3 regions of the Serratia sp. Sp408 genome follow, and region 1 is predicted to be linked to each of the others. Evidence: predicted binding sites of a transcription regulator. Region 1 holds the regulator's gene; each other region holds the start of a gene.

Region 1 (5,024 bases):
ACGACGCGCCGCCGGCACTGCTGACCAAGATTGAGCAGGTGGTACGTCTGATCCGCTCAAAAGGCGTCGGCATCTATTTTGTTACGCAAAACCCGCTGGATATTCCCGACAGCGTGCTGGGCCAGTTGGGCAACCGTGTGCAACACGCGCTGCGTGCCTTTACGCCACGCGATCAGAAAGCGGTGAAGGCGGCGGCGCAGACCATGCGCGCCAACCCCGACTTTGATGCGGAAACGGCGATTACCGAACTGGGCGTCGGTGAAGCGCTGGTGTCGTTCCTGGATGAAAAAGGGCGGCCCAACGTGGTGGAGCGGGCAATGGTCATCGCGCCGGAATCGAAGATGGGCATGCTGGGTGCCGACGGGCTCAACAGCGCGATCAATAAATCGCCGCTGTATGGTCGCTATGAAGATATGGTCGATCGCGAGTCCGCCTATGAAAAACTGTCTTCGGAAGGTTTCGCCACCGTAGGCACGCCACCGCCGGGGCAACCGGCACAGAAACCGGCGGCGGATGCAGCCGGTGGTGGCCTGATGGGCGGGTTGAACGATCTGCTGTTCGGCTCTACCGGTCCACGCGGCGGCAAGCGCGATGGTATTGTTCAAACGGCGGCCAAGAGCATGGCTCGCGACCTCGGCAAGCAGATTTTGCGCGGCGTTTTGGGATCGATTATGGGCGGCCGTAAAAAGTAAGCGGAAAATTTCGTCAGCGGCAGTAAACTAGCGCAGCTTTTTTCTGCCTGGACATGTCATGCTGCTGCTGATTGATAACTACGACTCTTTCACCTACAACCTGTACCAATACTTCTGCCAGTTGGGCGCCGAAGTGTTGGTCAAGCGCAACGATGAATTGCAACTGGCCGATATTGAACGGCTTGCGCCACAGCGACTGGTGATTTCACCCGGCCCGTGCACGCCGAATGAGGCGGGCATTTCTCTTGCTGCCATTCGCCACTTTGCCGGCAGGCTGCCCATTTTGGGCGTATGCCTCGGCCATCAGGCGTTGGGGCAGGCGTTTGGCGCCACGGTGGTACGCGCCCGTCAGGTGATGCATGGCAAGACCTCTGCCATTCGGCACCATAACGGCGGCGTTTTTGCTGGGCTGAACAATCCGTTGACCGTAACCCGTTACCACTCGCTGGTGCTGGAAGCCGCCACGTTGCCAGACTGCTTTGAGGTAACCGCCTGGAGTGAGCGCGACGGCGAACCTGACGAAATCATGGGGATCCGCCATCGTCAGCTGGCGCTGGAAGGGGTGCAGTTTCACCCGGAAAGCATTCTCAGCGAGCAGGGGCACCAACTGCTGGATAATTTCCTTAAAAGTTAACCGGTTATGAGTTTTTTTCCTTTTTTGGCGATTTAGGTTTGCCCTTGATTGGTTTTTTATGCATATTTTGTGATTATATTTTCACTTAATGGCAACATTGAAAATCCGATCACGTTCAGGGTGGACCCAATAATGACCGAAAAATACCCAGTCAGCCGCAATACGTTCGACCAGGTTATTCTGCCTGTTTATGCACCTGCCCAGTTTGTCCCCGTCAAGGGCAAGGGCAGCCGAGTGTGGGACAGCAACGGCAAGGAGTATATTGATTTCTCTGGCGGTATTGCGGTGACTGCGCTGGGGCATTGCCACCCGGCATTGGTGGCGGCGCTGAAGCAGCAGGGTGAAACCCTGTGGCACACCAGCAATGTCTTTACCAACGAGCCGTCGCTGCGCCTGGCCAGCAAGCTTATCGCCGCGACTTTCGCCGATCGGGTGTTCTTCGCCAATTCCGGCGCCGAAGCCAACGAAGCGGCATTCAAGCTGGCGCGCCACTATGCCATTACCCGCCACAGCCCGTACAAAACCAAAATCATCGCGTTTTATAACGCGTTCCATGGCCGTACGCTGTTTACCGTCTCGGTTGGCGGCCAGGCGAAGTATTCCGACGGCTTCGGGCCGAAGCCGGCCGACATCGTGCATGTACCGTTCAACGATCTGGCGGCGGTCAAGGCGGTGATGGACGATCACACCTGCGCGGTGGTGATGGAGCCGATTCAGGGCGAAGGCGGTATTACTCCGGTGGATGCGCAGTTCCTGCAAGGTGTGCGTGAACTGTGCGATCGCCACCAGGCGCTGTTGGTATTTGATGAAGTGCAAAGCGGTATGGGGCGCAGCGGCAAGCTGTTCGCCTATATGCACTACGGTGTGACGCCGGATATTCTGACCACCGCCAAAGCGTTGGGCGGCGGTTTCCCGGTCAGCGCCATGCTGACCACCGAGGAGATTGCTTCGGTGATGCAAGTCGGTACCCACGGCACCACCTATGGCGGCAATCCGCTGGCCTGCGCGGTGGCGGAGGCGGCGTTGGACGTGATCAATACCGCCGAAGTGTTGAGCGGCGTCGAACAGCGTCATACGCTGTATGTTGCGGCGTTGCGGGACATTGGCGAAAAATACCGTATTTTCAGCGAGATTCGCGGTATGGGGCTGTTGATCGGCGCCGAACTGACGGCGCCTTACCACGGCAAGGCACGTGATTTCCTCACCGCGGCCGCCGCGCGTGGCCTGATGATTTTAAATGCCGGGCCGAACGTGATCCGATTTGCGCCGTCGCTGGTCGTTGAGCCGCAAGATATTGCCGACGGTATGGCGTTGTTTGAGCTGGCGGTTCAGGACGTGATCAACGCCGGGTAGCTACCCACTGGCGGTCGGCAGACGGTATCGGATGTCCGACTGTGCCCACGGTAAACGGCGCATAAAAATGCCGGTCAGCGTTAACTGACCGGCATTTTTTGAAGCGTGCCGTTTTAATGGATTAACGGGTACCGTAGACGACGATGGTTTTGCCGTGTGCGGAAATCAGGTTTTGATCTTCGAGCATTTTCAGAATACGGCCAACCGTTTCGCGTGAACAACCGACGATTTGACCAATTTCCTGACGGGTGATTTTAATTTGCATGCCGTCCGGGTGAGTCATGGCATCCGGCTGTTTGGCCAGATTGAGCAGGGTTTGCGCAATGCGGCCGGTAACGTCTAGGAAGGCGAGGTTACCCACTTTCTCTGAGGTGATCTGTAGGCGGCTTGCCATCTGCGCCGACAGGCGCATCAGAATGTCAGGGTTCACCTGGATCAGCTGACGGAATTTCTTATAGGAAATTTCAGCCACTTCACAGGCGGTTTTAGCCCTAACCCAGGCGCTGCGTTCCTGGCCTTCTTCAAATAATCCAAGTTCGCCGATGAAATCGCCCTGATTGAGATAGGACAGGATCATCTCTTTGCCTTCTTCATCCTTGATCAGCACCGCAACGGAGCCTTTCACGATGTAGTAAAGCGTTTCGGCCTTTTCACCTTGGTGAATCAGCGTACTTTTCGATGGATATTTGTGGATATGGCAATGAGACAGGAACCATTCGAGAGTAGGGTCTGTTTGCGGTTTGCCGAGAACCATTCGCTGTTATCCTCTGTTGTAATCTGCCTGTATCACAGGGGTCAGAGTTCCCTGTCAAACGTGTTATGGCTGTCCATGAGCGGCGACCATTAACCGTTTTTGAGGCGTGACGTAAAAATACGCTATTGCCCTAGCATATTAACTTGCAGTGAGAGCTGCAAGCTACATTCTGTTAACATACACATTAAGGTGCCTTTCCGTGGGCATTTCCCTGAAAGCGCTGTCCAGAAAGCGTTATTGCGGCTCTGTTTGTAGCACAGAGTGACGCGGGTGTCTTGTGTTGTCTCGCTCACACATGACCAGTATCAGGTTCCGTTGCCAGTTTTGCTGCTAACGCGTAGTCTGATGACAAAGAATCAATCGGAGTCATGAGCATGCAGGCAAGAGTCAAATGGGTTGAAGGGTTAACGTTTCTTGGCGAATCGGCGTCTGGCCATCAGGTATTGATGGACGGCAATGCCGGTGACAAGGCGCCAAGTCCGATGGAAATGGTGCTGATGTCCGTGGGGGGATGCAGCGCGATTGACGTGGTGTCGATTTTGCAAAAAGGCCGTCACGACGTGCGTGATTGTGAGGTAAAACTGACCTCTGAACGTCGCGAAGAGGCACCACGGGTATTTACCCATATCAACCTGCATTTTATCGTCAGCGGTAAAGGGCTTGGCGACAAGGCGGTGGAGCGTGCGGTGGATCTGTCTGCCGACAAATACTGTTCGGTAGCGCTGATGCTCGGCAAGGCCGCCAGCGTTACCCACAGCTTTGAAGTCCGGGAAGTGGCCTAATGGCATGTGGCGCGGTGGCCTAATCCTCCCCGCGCCCGTCCGGTGTCGCCTGGCTACTCAATCTTTTTGCCTTCCAGCAGCCGCTGCACCAGCGGTGCCATGATCAACTCCATCGCCAGTCCCATTTTGCCGCCGGGCACCACCAGCGTATTGATGTGCGAAATAAACGAGCCTTGCAGCATCGCCAGCAGATAAGGGAAATCAATCTGATCCAGCCCGCGGAAGTGGATCACCACAAAGCTTTCGTCCAGCGACGGGATGGCCTTGGCGGCAAACGGGTTGGAGGTATCCACCGTTGGCACGCGCTGGAAGTTGATGTGGGTGCGTGAAAACTGCGGTGTGATGTAGTTGATATAGTCTTCCATCGAACGCACTACCGAATCCATCACCGCTTCGCGAGAATGGCCGCGTTCGCCAGTATCGCGGATCAGCTTCTGGATCCACTCCAGGTTGACGATTGGCACCACGCCGACCAGCAGATCGACCTGCTGTGCCACGTCATGCTGATCGGTGACGACGCCGCCGTGCAGCCCTTCGTAGAACAGCACGTCGGTGGGTTCCGGCAGGGCTTCCCACGGTGTAAAGGTGCCAGGAACCTGGTTGTACGGCACGGCTTCGTCATAGGTGTGCAGATATTTACGTGAACGGCCGCTGCCGCCGTTGCCATATTCACGGAAGCTCTGCTCCAGCAGGCCGAAGTCGTTGGCTTCGGGGCCAAAATAGCTGATATGACGGCCGAGGTCGCGCGCCTTGCGGATCGCCGCGTCCATTTCCGGCCGGGTGTAGCGGTGGAAGCTGTCGCCTTCCAA
Region 2 (5,024 bases), on a different contig from region 1:
TGCGCTACACCGAAGAGCTGTACGACGACGTTGGCTGGACCGAGGACGTGAAAACCTTCCTGCATTACAACGCCAATAAGGCGCTGATGAACCTGGGTTACGAGGCGCTGTTCCCGCCGTCGATGGCGGAGGTCAATCCAGCCATCTTGTCGGCGCTGTCACCCAATGCCGATGAAAACCATGATTTCTTCTCCGGTTCCGGTTCGTCCTACGTGATGGGCAAAGCGGTCAACACCGAGGACGAAGACTGGGAGTTCTGATCGCCTGGCTGCCGGCAGTCGGACTATCGCCTGCTGGCGGCCCACATGGCGGCCACTCCCGCGCTACCATGTGGGTGCGGCATCCGATCAGATAATGCCGCCGTTGACCCGCAGAGTCTGGCCATTGACCCAGGCGCCGTCAGGCCCGGCCAGGAAAGCCACCGTGGCGGCGATGTCCTGCGGTTCGCCCAGCCGTTCCAGCGGTGCCATCTTGGCCAGCCGTTCGATCAATTCTGGCGTTTTACCTTCCAGGAACAAATCGGTTGCCGTTGGGCCCGGTGCGATGGCGTTAACGGTGATATTGCGCCCGCGCAGCTCTTTCGCCAGCACGCTGGTCAGCGCTTCAACCGCCGCTTTGCTGGCGGCATACACGCCGTAAGTGGGTTGCAATAACCCCACCACGCTGGACGAAAAGTTGATGATGCGGCCATTGTCACGCAGACGTTTGGCGGCTTCACGCAACGTGTTGACGGTACCCTTCAGGTTGATGTCGATCACCCGATCGACCTCGGTATCGTCGATCTCCGCCAGAGGGGCCAGCGCAATCACGCCGGCGTTGTTTACCAGCACATCGACGCCGCCAAAGGCCTGTTCGGCACGCTCAAACATCCGTGCCACCGCCGCCGCGTCGCTGACGTCGGCCTGCGCGCTCAACGCCCGACCTCCTGCCTGTTCAATCTTGCGTACCAGCGCGTCGGCCAGCGTCTGATTGCCGGCATAGTTGATAATCACGGTAAAACCATCGGCGGCCAGTCGTTCGGCGATCGCCGCGCCAATGCCGCGCGATGCACCAGTGACGATAGCAACCTGTTGCTGTGGACTGTTCATTGGATACTCCTGGTGGTGAGTTAACGGTGTTTACTGCGCTAAAAACATCATGCCTCTTTCTGCTTGGCGGATAATCCCCTAATATTCGTTATCACTATCCGAAATCAGCGAACAATGGCAATGGACAGAATCGATGCAATGCGGCTTTTCACCCGGGTGGTGGAACAACGCAGTTTCACGCAGGCGGCGCAGGATCTGGCGCTACCCCGTTCGACCGTCACCGATGCCATCAAACAGCTGGAGGCGCGGCTCAAGGTACGGCTGCTGCAACGTACCACGCGCCACGTCAGCCCTACGCTGGATGGCGAAGCGTACTATCAGCGCTGCCTGCGCATTCTGGCGGATATCGAGGATGCCGAAATGGCGTTCGCCGGCGCCAAACCGCGCGGCCTGTTGCGTATTGACGTGCACGGTACGCTGGCGCGTCATTTTCTGCTGCCGGGGCTGCCGGACTTTTTAGCCCGCTATCCGGACATCGAGCTGTTTATGAGCGAAGGCGATCGGCTGATCGACCCACTGCGTGAAGGGGTCGACTGCGTGGTGCGCGTCGGCAAGCTGAAGGACAGCGATATGGTAGCGCGCCACATCGGCGCCCTGAGCGAAACGACCTGCGCCTCGCCGGACTATCTGCAGCGCTTCGGCGTACCGGATTCACTTGAGGCGCTGGCCAACCACCGGATGATCGGCTTCCGCTCTTCTGCCACCGGCAGCTTGATGCCGCTGGAGTTTCTGGTCGATGGCAAGCCACGCTCAATCACGCTACCGACCACGCTCACCGTCAGCAGCGGCGACAGTATGGTGGCGGCGGCGCGGCTGGGATTGGGGATTATTCAGGTGCCGCATTACCACCTGCAGCAAGATCTGGCTCGCGGCTCGCTGCTGCCGTTGCTGGCGCAGTATCCGCCCACGCCGATGCCGGTATCGTTGCTGTACCCGCGCAACCGCCAACTGTCGCCGCGGGTGCGCGTATTTATCGACTGGTTTAGTCAGGCGTTTGCCGCGCGCAATCAGGCATAAAAAAGCCCCGCGGGGGCGGGGCAAGGCAAAGAACAGGTTGACTAGAAAAAGTGTGACAGTACCAGTAATGACAGCGAGACGTTGATTGCCCCGCCGATGCGAGTGGCTATCTGGGCGAACGGCATCAACGACATCCGATTGCCTGCCGTGAGAATGGCAACGTCGCCGGTACCGCCCTGACCGCTTTGGCAGCAGGAAACAATTGCCACATCAATGGGATGCATACCGATCTTTTTGCCCACCACGAAACCGGTGCCTACCAGCGCGCTCACGGTACAGACAATCACCGCCAGGTTTTGCAGGGTGAACGCGTCCACCAGCTCCTGCCATGGGGTAATCGCCACGCCGACGGCAAACAGAATCGGGTAGGTGACTGCGGTACGGAAGAATTTATACACCACCTGCGAGCCTTCCTGAATGCGCGGTGAAACCCCGTGCGCCAGTTTCACCGCCACTGCGGCAAACAGCATGCCGACCGGCGCTGGCAGCCCAATCATACGGTGCAACAACATGCCGACCATATACAGCAGTATTGCCAGCAGCGCACCGCAGGCCAAAGTGCTGACGTCGACATTGCCAATGGTTTTATTGCTGGCCGACACCACCTCGCCCGCGGTTTTGCTTGGCATCAGGCTGCCTTCGCCGGTCAGATGAGGATAACGCTTGCCCAGTTGGTTAAGCAGACCGGCAATCACGATCGCCGTCAGACTGCCGAGCATCACGATAGGCAGTATGCGACCCAGCGCCACGCCCTGTTCCATATGCAAGATCGCCGCGTAGCCCATCGACAGCGGGATCGCGCCCTCGCCTACCCCGCCGGCCATGATCGGCAACACCAGAAAGAAGAAGATCTGGAACGGCTCCAGTCCCAGCGCCATACCAACGCCCATACCCACCAGCATACCAACCACCTCGCCGCACAGCATCGGCACAAAGATACGCAGGAAACCCTGAATCAATACCTGGCGGTTCATGCTCATGATGCTGCCGACGATGATGCAGCAAATATACAGATACAGAATGTTGGTCGACTTGTAGAACACCGTGGTCGATTGCACCACCACGTCCGGCAGCAGGCCATAATGCACCAGCGCCGACGGGATAAAGGTAGCGCAAATCGCCGCCGCTCCCATCTTGCCAACCAGCGGCAGGCGTTTACCGAACTCACCGCAGGCAAAGCCAAAAAATGCCAACGTAGCGACCATGACCACAATATCGCTCGGCAGTTTCCCAGCCAGGCAATCGAGTAAAATAAGTACGCCGGCCAGAATAAAGAACGGCAACGGAATGATGCCTATCTTGTAATTATCCAACACCCGCCACCATTTTTCGCGCAGGGGAACCTCTGCGGCTTTATCATTGGCGACGAGATAAGAATCATCAGTTGTGCTCATAATCCGGCCTCTTATTGGTTTGTTCGGCCATCATAAGAAAAGGCACGGATTATCGGTTGTGATGCTGTTCAAATTTAAAAAGGGTTTTTAATGGTGTTAATGGATTGTATGGTGTTTATTATGATTATGTAAAATATGACGTGGATTCTATGGCGTTAATGCTACGGAGAATATAAACATTACAGGATTATTAACACATCGCTGACGGCGGCGAACGCTCAGTATAACGTAACGCGCACAATCGCAATTTGATCGCCCTCAATCTTGCCTCTGGCGTGTATCATGCCTGCCTGTCTTTTGGCACGCTTGAGGGTGAACGGCCGGCATGCGATTAAACTTATCCTTTCAGATCAAGCTGTTTATTTGTCTGGTAGCGTTCTCCAGCCTGCTGTTGACGCTGATTGGCGCCTATACCTACTATCGGCTTGATGCCCAGTTGCACCGCGATCTGGGTGCCCGCGCCCAGGTGCAGGCGCGGGAGATCGCGCTGATCCCGACCTTGAGCGCGGCGGTGCAACGTCACGATATTATCGCCATCGATACGCTGATGAAAAAAATCCGCGCCCGCAGCGATGCCAGTTATATTGTCATTGGCGATCGACAGGCGCGACATTTATACCATTCGCAGTATCAGGATCGTCTCGGCACGCCGATGGTCGGCGGGGATAATAAGGACGTCCTGGCAGGAAAAAGTATTATTTCGATTCGCAAAGGCGGCATAGGAATATCGTTACGCAGTAAAGCACCTATTGTGGACGAAAATAATCAGGTGATCGGCATTGTTTCCGTCGGCTACCTTAAATCCCATATTGATAACGTCAATGCCCGCACTCTGACACAAATTGTCGGCGCTATCGCCCTGCTGCTGGTTGCGCTGTTTATTTTTTCCTGGCTACTGTCAAAAAACCTGAAGCGGCAAATGTTCTGGCTGGAACCGAAAGAGATTGCGCTATTGGTACGCCAGCAAAAAGCGCTGCTGGAAGCGATTTACGAAGGCGTGATTGCCATCGATCCACAGCTGCGCATTATTACCTTCAACCGTGCCGCGCGCGAATTATTGAATTTGCGCCAATCGGAGAGCGACCCGATCGGCCGCCGCATCGGCGAAGTGATTCAGGCACAGCCGGATTTCTTTGCCGCCGCGCAGCTTGGGCACGATACCCACGATGAGGCGTGTCGCTTCAACGGTATTCGGGTAATCGCCAGTCGGGTGCGCATAATGGAAGCCGACAGCTTGCAGGGCTGGGTGATCAGTTTCCGCGATAAAAATGACATCAATACCCTCAGCAGCCAACTCAGCCAGGTTAAACGCTATGCCGATACGCTGCGCATCCTGCGTCATGAACAGCTGAACTGGACGGCGACCCTGGCCGGCCTGTTGCATATGCAGCGTTACGACGAGGCGATTCGCTACGTCGAGGCGCAGTCGGAAGGTGCCCAGGAAGTGCTCGACTTTATCTCGCAGCGCTTCAATTCCTCGGCACTGTCGGGGCTGTTGCTGGGCAAGTATGCCGCCGCACGCGAA
Region 3 (5,024 bases), on a different contig from region 1:
TGCTTGACGATCCGCATTCATATCTGGAGGCCTCGGCCACCGCCGGCTTCGCGTTCGGCATGCTGAAGGCGGTACGTAAACGTTATATTGGCGAGCAGTATGCCGAGGTGGCGGCCAAGGCGGTAAAAGGCGTCATTGAACAGATCAATGGCGAAGGGGAGCTGTTGCAGGTGTCGTTCGGCACCGCAATGGGCAAGGATTTGGCGTACTATCGTCAGGTGCCGCTGACCTCGATGCCATACGGCCAGGCGATGGCGATCCTGTGCCTGAGTGAATATCTGCGCGTTTACCTGTAACCACCGCTGCTTGAACCACGTGCGCCGAACGGCGCGCGTGGGTTTATCCAACGCTTTCAATTCTGTGATCGTTCTCATCCGCATCTGCTGAATTCTGCCAGCGTCATATATCTCCCGGCACTCAACCGAAGGTCAGCGTTGACCAGACTTCCTAGACTCGCGTTTTATCTGCGGCCCTACGGTTCCGGGTTGCGCCGCGTGACAATAGACAAAGGAAGACAGGATGAATAACGCGATTTGGTTGGGAATACTCTGGCATCTGGTTGGCGCCGCCAGCGCCGCATGTTTTTACGCGCCGTTCAAACAGGTCAAACGCTGGTCCTGGGAAACCATGTGGTCGATCGGCGGACTGGTGTCCTGGCTGATCCTGCCGTGGAGCATCAGCTATTGGCTGCTGCCGGACTTTTGGCACTATTACGGCTCCTTCAGCGCGGCGACGCTGTTGCCGGTGTTTCTCTTTGGCGCCATGTGGGGCATCGGCAACGTCAATTACGGTCTGACGATGCGCTACCTCGGCATGTCGATGGGCATTGGTATCGCCATCGGTATTACGCTGATCGTCGGCACCTTGATGACGCCGCTATTGCAAGGGCGTTTCATGCTGCTGTTCGGTACGCCTGGCGGATTGCTGACGTTGCTGGGGGTGCTGGTGGCGTTGATTGGTGTCGGCGTGGTCAGTTATGCCGGTCTGTTGAAAGAACGGGCGCTCGGCATTCGCGCCGAAGAGTTCAACTTGAAGAAAGGCCTGGTGCTGGCGGTGATGTGCGGTATTTTCTCGGCCGGCATGTCGTTCGCCATGGACGCCGCCAAGCCGATGCATCATGCCGCGGCGGCGGTCGGCATCAGTCCGCTGTATGTAGCGTTGCCGAGCTACGTGGTGATCATGGGCGGCGGGGCGGTGATCAACCTCGGTTATTGCCTGGTGCGCCTGGCGTGCAAAAAAACGCTGTCGCTGCGGGCTGATTTCTCGTTGGCCAAACCGTTGCTGCTGGTCAACCTGCTGCTTTCTGCCCTGGGCGGCCTGATGTGGTATCTGCAATTCTTTTTCTACGCCTGGGGACATGCGCGCATTCCGGCGCAGTATGACTATATGAGCTGGATGCTGCATATGAGTTTCTATGTGCTGTGTGGCGGCATTGTCGGTCTGCTGCTGAAAGAGTGGCGCGCCGCCGGCAACAAACCGCTGCGGGTGCTGGTGCTGGGGGGATTGATCATCATTCTGGCTGCCAATATCGTCGGGTTGGGCATGGCGTACTGAAGCGAGCGCCGCCAGCGTGACGGGTTACCTTGGGCAGACGCCTGCGGCGATAAACTGCTGGCGATATTCCCTTGGAGTCATACCGGCTTCGCGGGCGAACACTACCGAAAAGTAATTGCTGTCTTCAAAACCGCAGCGCGCGGCGACTTCGCCGATCAGGTAGTCGCTGCGTCGCAGCAGGCGCTTGGCCTGACACAGCCGTAGCTGACGCAGATAGTGGCTGATGGTCATGCCGGTTTGCTGGCGGAACAGCAGCTTCAGCGCCCGCTCGGTCAACTGGTGGCGTGCGCAAAATGCCGCCAGGTCGAAATGATCCTCAATGCCATTTTGCAGCGCCGCCATCAGCAAATCCAGCTGCTCGCCATCCGGCAACAGATAGGCGTCGTCTACCGCGTAGCGATAACGCTTCAGGACGATGGCCAGTTGCAGCAACAGCGCTTCGGTGAGCTGAATCGATAGCGTATCGGTTTTGCGACTCTCCTGCGAAAGCTGGGCGACGATCGGCCGCGCCAGATTCATGCCCTGGGTGGTCAACCGCCAGTAGCGCGCATTTTGCGGGTCAAACGGCGGCAGCAGGTGGTCCCACTGTGCGCCGAAGCGCAGCCGTTCCGGACAATAGATAATGTTATCCAGCACCAGATCGTTCACCGATTCATAGCTGTGGCAGTCGCTGGCCTGAATGTAAAAGATGTCGCCGCAGGTAATGCGATAGGGATGATCGTTCAGCACGTGCAGGCCGTTGCCGCGCCAGACGATGACGATTTCATAGAACTGATGGGTGTGCGGCGCGAACCCTTGCTGCGGGTAACGTTCCGCCACCGCCACCGGCATTTGCGGCGATATCAGATAATCACGGCTTTCAAGCAGCAGGGGTCGCATGATTCAGCGTTCTCACCATCGAAAAGGGGGGAACATTATTACTTGAAATCGCAGGCATTAGGTTGATGAACGACGTATTTTTTAATTTTCACCGTTGACCGCGCAAGGTGCGGGGCGGGCAGGCAAATTCGCGTTTGAACAGGGTGGAAAAATGATTGCTGTCGCCAAACCCGCAGCAAAAGGCAATATCGGTGACGCTGGTGTCGCTATGGCATAACAGATGACGCGCCTGCAACAGGCGTAAATGCGTCAGGTAGCGCTGCGGCGTCATATTGGTGTGATTCTTGAGCTGGCGGTGCAGGGTGCGCAGCGGGATACCGAAGCGCTCCGCCAGTTCACTCCAGTCAATCGGCTCGGCGTAATGCGTCTGGAGCCAGTCGAGCAACTGGTGTAAACGCCCTTGTTGATCGTCGCCGCGTGCCGCCATACACCCTTGACGCAATTGCACCAGCAGTTGCATGAACAGACTTTCATGCAGGGCGATCTCTTCGTTGCACTCTTGCTGCGGGGCGACCATCAGACGGTTGATCAATGGTTTGATCTGTTGCAATACCTGTTGGCCGATACGCCAGTGTGCCGGGTAGACGCCGTTGCATTCCCGTGGCAGGAAATGTTCGACGCCGGACAAAAATCGAAAGGCGTCAGGCGCACGGAACAGTACGTTGGTCAGGAATAAACCGTTGGTCTGCTCAAACAGATGGCGGTCATGATCGCGGACAAAGCACACGCTGCCGCTGTTGAGCGTATAGGGATGTCCATTGAAAACGTGCACGCCGGCGCCTTGCTCAACGATGACGATTTCATAAAATTCATGGTGATGTTCTGGAAATGCCGGCTGAGGTGCCCGCGGTTCAATTGCCACCGGCTGATAGCCGGAAGGGAAAAAATCACGGCTGTGCAAAAGCGTCATCTTGCCCTCCTGAATAAAAACGTGCCGCACAATTGCCGCACGACATTACTCAGCGAGTGTATGAGATGGCTGGCACAGGAACCTTAAAGTTTTGACCGGAAACGGCGCTTAGGCGGTCGCTTTTTCAAGAATGTTACGAGAATGTTTAAAAATGTGTGCAAGGTCACAACCCTTCGGCACCCGAGCCGGGGAGTTGGGCGGGGAAACCAGATAAAAACGCGCCGGCTGGTGTTCCAATCTATTGTTATCAGTAATAACTCGTCGCATCCTCGTTCCAAATGGTACAAAATGTTTCCAACGTGATCGGGACTGTAGAATAAACTCATGCAGAAAAAAATGGTGGTGGCTTCGGCCTTGGTGTTACCGGTTATCTTGTCGACGTCAGCGCGCGCGGCGCAGAGTTCGCCAGAGCAGGAAAGTACGCTGGTGGTTTCAGCCAAGCGCGACGGGCTGTCCGAACTGAGTACGCCGGCTGCGGTCAGCGTGGTGAATGGCGAGCAGATGCGCGATGCACGGCCGCAAATCAACCTGTCGGAAAGCCTGGGCAGCGTGCCGGGCCTGCAGATACAAAATCGCCAGAATTACGCACAGGATCTGCAACTGTCGATACGCGGTTTCGGCGCCCGTTCGACCTATGGCGTGCGCGGCGTGCGGATCTATGTCGACGGTATTCCGGCCACCATGCCCGATGGCCAGGGGCAGACGTCGAACATCGATCTCAACTCGGTCGACAAGGTCGAAGTGCTGCGCGGGCCATTTTCCGCACTGTACGGCAACGCTTCCGGCGGCATGATGAACGTCGAAACGCAAACCGGCCGCCAGCCCAACCAGTTGGAAAGCGGCATGTACACCGGCAGCGACGGCACCTGGCGCTATGGCGTCAAGGCTACCGGTGCCACCGGCGACGGTAGCCAGAGCGGCGATGTAAATTACGCCGTTTCCGCCACCCGCTTTACGACCCAGGGCTATCGCGATCATAGCGGGGCACGCAAGAATCTCGGCAATGCCAAGCTGGGGGTGCGCATCGACGATGTCAGCACGTTGACGTTGCTGTTCAACAGCGTCGATCTCAAGGCCAACGATCCTGGCGGTCTTACCGCCGACGAATGGCATGAAAATCCACGGCAGGCGCCGCGCGCCGAACAGTACAATACGCGTAAAACCTTATCGCAGACGCAGGCCGGGTTGCACTATCAGCGGCAGATCGGCAGCGATGACGATCTCAGCGTGATGATGTATGCCGGCGAGCGCGAAACCACACAATATCAATCGATTCCGCTGGCGGTGCAGCAACGCAGCCCCCAGCACCCAGGCGGAGTGATCGAACTGGCACGGCATTATCAGGGGATCGACACGCGCTGGACGCATCGTGGCCAGATTTCCGCCGTGCCCTATACCCTGACCGGCGGCTTGAACTATGAAACCATGAGTGAAAACCGCAAAGGTTATGAAAACTTCACCATGGTCAATGGCGTAACCGAATTGGGGACCAAGGGGAATTTGCGGCGTGATGAACGCAACCTGATGTGGAATCTGGATCCGTATCTGCAAACCTCATGGCAGTTGACACCGCGCCTGACGCTGGACGCCGGCGTGCGTTTTAGCAGCGTCAATTTTGATTCCAACGACCATTATATTACCGCCGGCAATGGCGACGACAGCGGCAGCGCACGCTATCATC

Evidence for each region. Region 1 encodes CRP, which controls carbon source genes, mostly activating them, when cyclic AMP is high. Its sites were predicted from a motif close to ATGTGANNNNNNTCACAT; they were not measured.
Region 2: a site for CRP is predicted at 3,556-3,573, ahead of AC2AXP_RS17000 (2-hydroxycarboxylate transporter family protein). Genes of this name have one in related genera too.
Region 3: a site for CRP is predicted at 3,495-3,512, ahead of rhaS (HTH-type transcriptional activator RhaS). Genes of this name have one in related genera too.

What each region holds. Positions count from the first base shown of each region.
Region 1 covers NZ_JBXUFT010000007.1:166,743-171,766, forward strand. Annotated here, with positions in the region: gene AC2AXP_RS18770 (helicase HerA-like domain-containing protein) at 1-692, shown strand, start outside; gene AC2AXP_RS18775 (aminodeoxychorismate synthase component II) at 751-1,326, shown strand; gene argD (bifunctional acetylornithine/succinyldiaminopimelate transaminase) at 1,459-2,679, shown strand; gene crp (cAMP-activated global transcriptional regulator CRP) at 2,801-3,433, opposite strand; gene AC2AXP_RS18790 (OsmC family protein) at 3,808-4,215, shown strand; gene AC2AXP_RS18795 (phosphoribulokinase) at 4,269-5,024, opposite strand, start outside.
Region 2 covers NZ_JBXUFT010000006.1:23,646-28,669, reverse strand. Annotated here, with positions in the region: gene nrdF (class 1b ribonucleoside-diphosphate reductase subunit beta) at 1-260, shown strand, start outside; gene AC2AXP_RS17010 (SDR family oxidoreductase) at 348-1,088, opposite strand; gene AC2AXP_RS17005 (LysR family transcriptional regulator) at 1,209-2,105, shown strand; gene AC2AXP_RS17000 (2-hydroxycarboxylate transporter family protein) at 2,147-3,499, opposite strand; gene AC2AXP_RS16995 (ATP-binding protein) at 3,825-5,024, shown strand, end outside.
Region 3 covers NZ_JBXUFT010000001.1:881,675-886,698, forward strand. Annotated here, with positions in the region: gene bglB (beta-galactosidase BglB) at 1-296, shown strand, start outside; gene rhaT (L-rhamnose/proton symporter RhaT) at 520-1,554, shown strand; gene rhaR (HTH-type transcriptional activator RhaR) at 1,579-2,436, opposite strand; gene rhaS (HTH-type transcriptional activator RhaS) at 2,522-3,343, opposite strand; gene pqqU (TonB-dependent receptor PqqU) at 3,668-5,024, shown strand, end outside.